2 regions of the Desulfitobacterium chlororespirans DSM 11544 genome follow, and region 1 is predicted to be linked to the other one. Evidence: riboswitches for the same ligand, from Rfam matches in the RefSeq annotation. Region 1 holds a riboswitch; the other holds the start of a gene.
What was found. A riboswitch is a leader RNA that binds a small molecule or an ion and turns the genes downstream of it on or off. The one in region 1 is predicted to bind FMN.
Positions count from the first base shown of each region.

Region 1 (4,213 bases):
GTCACTCTCTATGAAAAGACCGGTGTCCTCGGCGGCAAGCTCACTTTTGCCGGTATGGTCAAAGGACCTCACGAAAACCTCGGGGACCTTAAGGCTTACCTGGCCAGTCAGTTGGAGCTTAACGGCGTAACCGTCGTTTTGAGCAAGGAAGTCGACGCCGCCCTGATCGCCGGCGAAGCCCCCGATGCCGTAATCCTTGCCGTCGGCTCCTTGCCGGGCGAGGTGGGCGTAAGCGGCGGCAGTGTGCCGACTATCGATTATGACCGATTCATGGGCAACAACACCGGTGAAAACGTGGTGGTATTCGGTTCCAATGCTCAGGCCTTTGACGCCGCTTTGTGGCTGACGGTGCGCAAGAAGAAGGTCACCATTGTGACACCGAATCCCAACGAGGATCTCGACAAGCAACAGTCTCATCACGCCCAGCGCTTTATGACTACAGCCCTCTATGCTCTGGGTGTCAAAGCCTATCCGGGATCCATGATCAAGGAAATCGGGGACGGCAAGATTACTATTGCCTCGGACTACGGAGTGGAAACCGTGATCGCCGCCGACTCGATCATCAACGCCGCCGACTTGCTGCCGAACAAGTCTTTGCTTGACGGTGTTGCGGTGAAGGAGACTTACGCTATCGGGGACTGCAATGAGCCTTATAACATCGCTTTGGCCATCCGGGCCGGAAACGATGTGGGCCGCGCTGTGTAGTACAACGTGGTTGCCGTGGTTGCGCTCTGCTTTTCAAGCAATGACCTTTTCTATCGTCAGCAGTAATTAGATACGTCATTGTTGAGGGAAAGAGTGGATACCGTAATTTAATTTAGAAACTAAAAACTGCCGCCAAAGCCCATCAAGGCTTAGGCGGCAGTTTTTGTATCCTTAAAGAAATGGTATTTGTTTAGCTCAGGCTTCGGCATAAGGCATAAGATATAAAGTGCTATAGGCCTGCCAGGTTGGCTCTTTCAGAAGTTTTCACCGCAGACTTGGGATCATTAGGCAACCGCGACAGTTGCAGTACGACAAGCCAAACGATGGCAAAGCCCAGCCATTGCCCCAAATCGATGGTTTGGTGGAGAATCAGCCAGTTTACGAGCAGGCCGGTGGCCGGGAAAGCCAGTTCGGCAATGGTGGCATGGGAAGCCCGGACGCCGTTCAAGCCGCGGTAATAGAGCAAGAGGCTTAAAAGGCTGGGCACGAGGGTCTGGTACAACAGGTTGGCCCAGACCGGAGCCAGATGGAGACTTTGACCGAGATCGGCCCAGTTGGGTTGCTGTACCAGGACAATGACGGTTAAGAGCGGCAGCGCGACAGCAAATCTCAGGGCAGTCAAGGTGGTGAAGGATAATTTTCCGATCAGACGCTTGCCCATGACGGTGGATCCGCCCCAGAGAGCGGCTGCTCCGATGGCACATAAGGAACCGAGCAATTGTGCTAAGCTGACTTCGGAAGTTGGCAGGTGCAGGCCGAAAGTAAGCAGGTAGGCGCCGATCAGGGCCACAACAAACAGGGCATAGAAATCTTTTCTCATCCGTTCCTTAAGCATCCAGGAGGCGAGAAGAATAACAAAGATGGGCTGAACTTTCTGCAGGAGCAGGACCACATTGGGATTACCATAAGTAAATCCGGCGGTGAACAGAATGGAGGCCAAGGCTGAGCCGCCCCAGCCGATAAATAAGACAGCCAGCCAGTCTCCGCCATTGAGTTGCTTCAGCTCCTGACGCTTCCAGATGAGCACAGGTGCGGCAAATAAGAATAGTAACAGGTGCTCCAACCAGACGATTTGTGAAGATGACACATGTTGCAATAAGGATACGATGAAGACCCCGTCCAGGCCCCACATGGCTGCCCCCAGGGCGATGAGCCAGATGCTCCGATTGGATGATTGCTTTGATTGCTGCATTGATAAATCCCCCAATAGTGAATGTGTGAGAATAAAACCCTCTGAATCGGAAAGAACAAAAATGCCTCGAGGAAATCGTGTTCCTCGAGGCATAAACATACAAACATAACAAACATAAGGCCACTTGTCCTAAGCTAGTTTGTACCTTCTCCCATCCGGACTATACCGTCGGCCTTGGAGTCTCACCAAGTCAGTCGGTGCAGCACTGGCGCTGCACTGAGTTGCGGGCTGAATTGCACGGGCAATCATTACCGCCGGTCGGGAATTTCACCCTACCTCGAAGGTTCGTATTCATCTAAAAAGAGTATAGCACATTGTTGGCTTCAGTGGTAGATACCTTAGGCATAGAGTTGCTATCCATTCCATGCCAAAGGACAGCTTTGACTGCCGCCTTTCCGCAAGAGCAAGAAGGGATAAATTATCTGCTTACTTCAGATAACTTGTCTAAGTAAAGACCAGAAGAATGAATAATACACAAAGAACATACCGGCGAAGGCGCTGGCCAGATAAAACCATGCCTCTTCGCGAAGGAGCAAGGGGATTTTTTTGATCTGGGTACTTTGGACAGAAACCTTGTCCTGTAATTTTGCCAGATGTTTTTTCAGCAGTCTGAAAATTCCCCATCCGATTAACGCTCCGAGAGTATTCATCAGTAAATCATCAAGATCCGTTATTCTGCTATTGAACAATTGACTCAATTCTATGATCAGTGAGAATACAAAACCGGATAATGCTGTTTTCCATAACACTTCATACTTCTTCCAAATCAATGGCAGTATAAATCCAAAAGGGACGAAGAGCAACATATTTTCTATATAGGGGCGAACACCCTCTGTAAGCCAAAAAAACGGCATCCAATTAATCTCATCCGGTGGAAAATTCAACCCCGTTGATGTTACTATACCAAAGCGGTTTTGAACAATATCCATTAGGGAAGGAATACCAGTAATACTCAGCACACCGGTAAGGTAGTAGACAAAGATACAAACGATTGCCATATGCCCCTTTGACAGTGTATAGCCCATCTTTTTGCTTTGAGAGGTCAGTAGGGTATGATAGGGAACCAAGAATGGCAAAGTACTGATGAACCATGTCATTGACGCTATAATAAGCCTTAAAATAAACATCAAAATCATATTGCTCACTAATGCACCTCCGTTGTAATTAACTTGGTTCATTATAGGGTATTTAAAAAAGAAATATCTTAATAAACCCTTAAGATAGGGTGATTTTCTCCTTAATCTGAATCTCCGGATATGGAAATAAGGAAATCTTAAGAAATCCATAAGTTAAAATTCCAACATCGCCTGCCTGATTTCGCTAAGATAAAAATGTCGAATCGGACAGGTTTTTATATTCCTGGAAGGGGGTCTCGGACAAAAGCAAAGAAAAATGTAACTATGCAAGGATGAATCGTGTCGTTGAAAGGAGAAAGACCATGAAAAGTGATTTTGTCTTTGTGGACGAGTTTGTATCAGGAATACGTTGGGATGCTAAATACGCCACCTGGGATAATTTTACCGGCAAACCGGTGGACGGCTATGCAGCCAATCGAATTGTCGGTACGAGAGCGTTGTGCGCGGCCTTGGAAAAAGCACGGGAAAACGCCGCATCCTTGGGCTTTGGCTTGCTTCTTTGGGATGGTTACCGCCCTCAATGCGCCGTAGATTGCTTTCTGCGCTGGTCTAAACAGCCGGAAGATGGCCGGACGAAACAGAAACACTATCCGAATATTGACCGATCCGAGATCATCGAAAAAGGATATGTGGCTGCCAAGTCGGGCCACAGCCGGGGCAGCGCCATTGATTTAACCCTTTATCATTTAGCTTCCGGAACACTTGTACCCATGGGCGGTGATTTTGATTTGATGGATTCAGTCTCACATCATGGCGCACATGGAATCAGCCAAGCCGAAGCGAGAAACCGTCAATATCTTTGTTCGATCATGGAGGCCAGCGGTTTTGTTTCCTACGCTTGCGAGTGGTGGCATTACAGCCTGAAACACGAACCTTATCCCAACACTTACTTTGATTTTCTCATCGCCTAGCTGAGCCGGAGCTCAGCGTGCGGCGGCATTTGGGGATGCCGGCGGAAGTGAGCATAAGACCTGGCGGAATACATACAGTGCAAAACATGCTGTTCCGCTAGTGCAAAACCGGAAATATCAATCTTAACGACGAGAACTGTGAGGTGCCTTTTGCAATGGAAATGACGGTATGCGAAATCGTCGCCGCCTGCGGCGGAAAATTACTCTGCGGGGACCTGGATACGGTGGTGACCTCGGTGGTGACCGACAGCCGGAAAGTGACCGACGGT
Region 1 covers NZ_FRDN01000004.1:563,957-568,169, reverse strand. The annotation lists gene BUA14_RS05495 (oxidoreductase) at 1-705, shown strand, start outside; gene BUA14_RS05490 (DMT family transporter) at 935-1,897, opposite strand; FMN riboswitch at 2,037-2,186, opposite strand; gene BUA14_RS05485 (VanZ family protein) at 2,329-3,033, opposite strand; gene vanX (D-Ala-D-Ala dipeptidase VanX) at 3,336-3,944, shown strand; gene BUA14_RS05475 (UDP-N-acetylmuramoyl-tripeptide--D-alanyl-D-alanine ligase) at 4,100-4,213, shown strand, end outside.

Region 2 (4,213 bases), on a different contig from region 1:
CGGGGCGGAACATCAGAAAGCCTGGCTGATCCGCGTGGCTGCAAATGTCTGCAAAGACATGCGCAGGTTTAATTTCCGTCATAAGCACATGAACATTGAGAGATTGTCGGAGTTCTGCAAATCTGAGGAGGACTCAGGTATATTGGAGGCAGTCTTCTCGCTGCCCGCACAGTACAGAATGGTTTTGTTTCTGCATTATGTCGAAGGCTATGATGTGGGCAGTATCGCGCATATGGCAGATATTTCGCCTGCAGCGGTGAAAAAACGTCTTCAGCGCGGCAGGGAAAAATTAAAGCTCAAATACACAGAGGAGGATTTCAGATATGAAAAAACACCAGTTAAGACAAGCATTTAGCGGCATGCATATCACAGCTGAACTACAGCAGCGCCTGATTGAGAATTGCACCCGTTCAGCGGCTGCGGAAGCCAAAGCCAAAGCTTATCGGCTCCCCAGAAGATGGCTCGCTCTGGCAGCGTCACTGACCCTATTTGTGGCATGTTTCTCTCAAACCACATATGGAAGTTCGTTCTATGAGAAATTTGTCGGCGTGGTTTTGGGCGGGCACACATACTACTTAACCGGCCCGGTTCCGGCGAATGATGTTCCTGATCCCAGCTTAACGAAGGACTCAAGCGAAGAAAACCACACCGACAGCCGCCGCCCTGGGTTCACTGACTTGGCCGAAGCGCAAGCGTATCTCGACTTTGAACTGAAACTCCCTACCTACCTTCCCGAAGGCTATCAGCTTGACAGGATCAGCCTGTATACCACCAATAACGATGCTATCAGCGGAGAGTATGCCGACATTTTCTTTACCAAAGGCAAGCGGCTTATCTATCTCCAGACAAGGCTCATGAACGAAAAAACAAGCTTTGCAACGGAACTGGGCAATATGAAGCTGACCGAAATCAATGGATACAGTGCGCTGCAGGGAAGAAAGAATTTAGATGTTGATATCAATGGCGTGATGTATATGTTCAGCGCATCGAAAGCCGATGTAGGCGCCGATGAACTGATAAAGATGGTGGAATCAATCGACTGATTTCAGCGAATCTAAATTTCCACTACGAATGGCCACCGAATGTTCATAGGGCAAAACAGGCTGACATAGCGTCAGCCTGTTTTTGTTGCGATACGCAAGGAATACCGGATATGGTATAATTTAAACATAACGACACTATCCCATCAATATCATTGGGAGGCAAAGCCATGTTGCAGGGAAAAAAGACCTTTCTCCGTCCGCTGGAGCTTGATGATATCCCCATTTTTTATCAATGGTATAACGACCAAAACCTTAATTATTGGGCGAATGCCGCCTGGCCTTTGAGCACAATGCTTAGTGAAGAGGAAATCGAAGAACGCTTTTTTACCCCCCAGAAAGAGGTTGGCCGCTATCTCATTCTCAATGAAGAGCAAAAGCCCATCGGAACCGTAGGTTATCGGGATGTCAATCTTCCCGCCCGCTCGGCGGTACTGTTCATCATTATCGGCGAAAGTGATTATTGGAACCGGGGCTATGGCACGGACGCTTTAAAAGTACTGATCGACTATCTTTTCTATCAGTGGAATTTTCATCGCCTGAGCCTTGACTTATGGGACGGGAATCTGCGTGCTTTAAAAGCCTATGAGAAACTGGGCTTTAAGGTTGAAGGCAGATTAAGACAGGCGCGCTTTGTCTTAGGTGAGTATCGCGATGCGATCCTCATGGGCCTGCTGCGGGATGAATATCTGGAGCACCATCCCCCTCATCCTCCCCAAAGGATCTAAATTTTCTTAAAGGGTTGAATTCATTAATAAGTTAGAGTATTATATATAAGTAATTGAATACCTCTGGGGATTGGTGAAATTCCATACCGGCGGTCAAGCCCGCGAGCCACTATGGCAGATCTGGTGTAATTCCAGAGCCGACAGTAAAGTCTGGATGAGAAGAGGAAATTAAAGTGCTGATGCGCTTTTTATTTGTCATGGTTTTTAGGCCCCAGAGGATGAACTCTGGGGTTTTTTATAGTGTTTTTATGGAAAACTAAGCAAAACTAACTCAAAGAGATGGGAAACGGCGGCGATCACATGGAACTTGACAATCATTACATGTCCCGGGCTCTGGAATTGGCAGCCCTGGCTATGGGCAGGACCAGCCCGAATCCCCTCGTAGGATGTGTCATCGTTAACGATGGCGCTATTGTCGGTGAAGGCTATCATCAAAAAGCCGGCACTCCCCATGCTGAAGTTCACGCTCTGCAGGCGGCCGGAGAACATGCCCGGGGAGCCACGGCCTATGTCACTTTAGAGCCTTGTTCTCATTTCGGGAAAACCCCTCCCTGTGCCGACGCACTGATTAAGGCGGGAATCCAACGCGTCGTCGTGGCTATGGTGGATCCCAATCCCTTAGTGGGCGGACAAGGAATCGCCCGCTTGCGGGAAGCCGGCATCCAGGTTGATGTGGGGCTTAAAGAAAAGGAAGCCAGGACCTTAAACAAGGGCTTTCTAAAGGCTATACAAACCGGCCTTCCCTTTGTCCTCTACAAATCGGCTTTAACCCTTGATGGTAAAATAGCGACGGAGTCGGGAGATTCCCAATGGGTTACCAATGAAGCCTCCCGTGCCTATGTCCACCGGCTGCGCGATCGCTTCGATGTGATTATGGTGGGCAGTGAAACCGTGCGCCAGGATAATCCTGCTTTGAATTGCCGGATTGGCGAAGGCCGGGACCCGGTGCGCCTGATCGTGGATGGAGCATTGAAAATTCCTCTGCAAGCCGCCGTACTTGCCTCCTCCTGCACGGCCCCCTGTCTCATCGCAACCACGGCTTCCGCTCCTTTGGATAAACTGGAAGCCTTGCAAGCTCTGGAGAATGTAGAGGTTTGGCAGTATGATTCACCCCGTTATGTTCCTTTAAAAGACCTGCTGGGGGATTTAGTCAAACGAGGTTGGAACTCCGTATTGCTGGAGGGCGGCGGTGGGCTGGCCGGCTCCCTGCTCCGCGAACAGCTTATCGATGAGGTGGAGTTTATCTATGCGCCCAAACTCATCGGCGGCAGAGGCCCTTCCCCTCTGACCGGGCTTGAGCTTCCTTTGATGGCACAGGCGATTCCTTTGGAATTCCTGGAGATCGACGGAGGAACCGGAGATCTTCGGGTCCGGGCCAAAGTAAATTATGCCGATTAAGCAATCATCCGATTAAGCAGTTAAGAGAGGTGAGTGAACATGTTTACCGGTATCATCGAAGAGTTAGGCAAGGTAGCGGATCTGAAGGTTCTCCCTGATTCCGCTCAATTGACTCTGGAAGGAACTAAAGTGCTTGAAGGCACCCAAATCGGAGACAGTATCGCCGTCAACGGTATCTGCCTCACGGTGGTGAAGATGCAGGGAAATTTATTTACCGTGGATGTCATGGCAGAAACTTTAAATAAAACCAATCTTAAAGAATGCAGCCGGGGAACGCGGGTCAACCTGGAGCGGGCTCTGCAGCTCTCCACCCGATTGGGCGGCCATCTGGTAAGCGGTCATGTGGACGGAGTGGGCACCATTCAAAAAATCACCCCGGTAGGAATTGCCCGGGTCTTTACCATCAAGGCCGCCCCGGAACTTTTAAACTATGTTTTGCCCAAAGGCTCCATCGCCATTGACGGCATTTCCCTTACCGTGGTGGATCTCCTCCCCCAGGCTTTTACCATATCTCTGATCCCCCATACCCGCCAGGAAACCACTTTGGGCTTTAAAGGCGTGGGTGATATAGTCAATCTGGAAACCGACCTGATCGGAAAGTATGTGGCACGGTTCATGGAGAAAAAAGAAGCCCCCCCAAAGGATTTATCCATGAGTTTCTTAGCCGAAAACGGCTTTATCTAGGTTAGATTTTAGACAGGAGTGATCAACATGGAATTTCGCTTTAACACGATTGAAGAAGCCATCGAAGACATTCGCCAAGGCAAAATGATTGTCGTTGTGGATGACGAGGAAAGAGAAAATGAAGGGGATCTGCTGATGGCTGCAGAAAGAGCAACCCCTGAGGCGATCAATTTTATGGCCACCTATGGCCGGGGTTTAATCTGTGTCCCCATGACCGCCGAACGCATTCAAGCCTTAAACCTTGAGCCCATGGTAACCCACAATACGGATCCCCATGGAACTGCCTTTACCGTAAGTGTGGATGGCTGCGACTGCACTACGGGAATCTCCGCTTTTGAGCGGGCCAATACGGTAAAAGTCCTG
Region 2 covers NZ_FRDN01000014.1:177,062-181,274, forward strand. The annotation lists gene BUA14_RS21230 (RNA polymerase sigma factor) at 1-355, shown strand, start outside; gene BUA14_RS21235 (DUF4367 domain-containing protein) at 324-1,043, shown strand; gene BUA14_RS21240 (GNAT family N-acetyltransferase) at 1,211-1,768, shown strand; FMN riboswitch at 1,824-1,938, shown strand; gene ribD (bifunctional diaminohydroxyphosphoribosylaminopyrimidine deaminase/5-amino-6-(5-phosphoribosylamino)uracil reductase RibD) at 2,048-3,166, shown strand; gene BUA14_RS21250 (riboflavin synthase) at 3,206-3,850, shown strand; gene BUA14_RS21255 (bifunctional 3,4-dihydroxy-2-butanone-4-phosphate synthase/GTP cyclohydrolase II) at 3,878-4,213, shown strand, end outside.
Region 2: linked by a shared signal. The riboswitch ahead of ribD (bifunctional diaminohydroxyphosphoribosylaminopyrimidine deaminase/5-amino-6-(5-phosphoribosylamino)uracil reductase RibD) and the one ahead of BUA14_RS05490 (DMT family transporter) in region 1 are both predicted to bind FMN.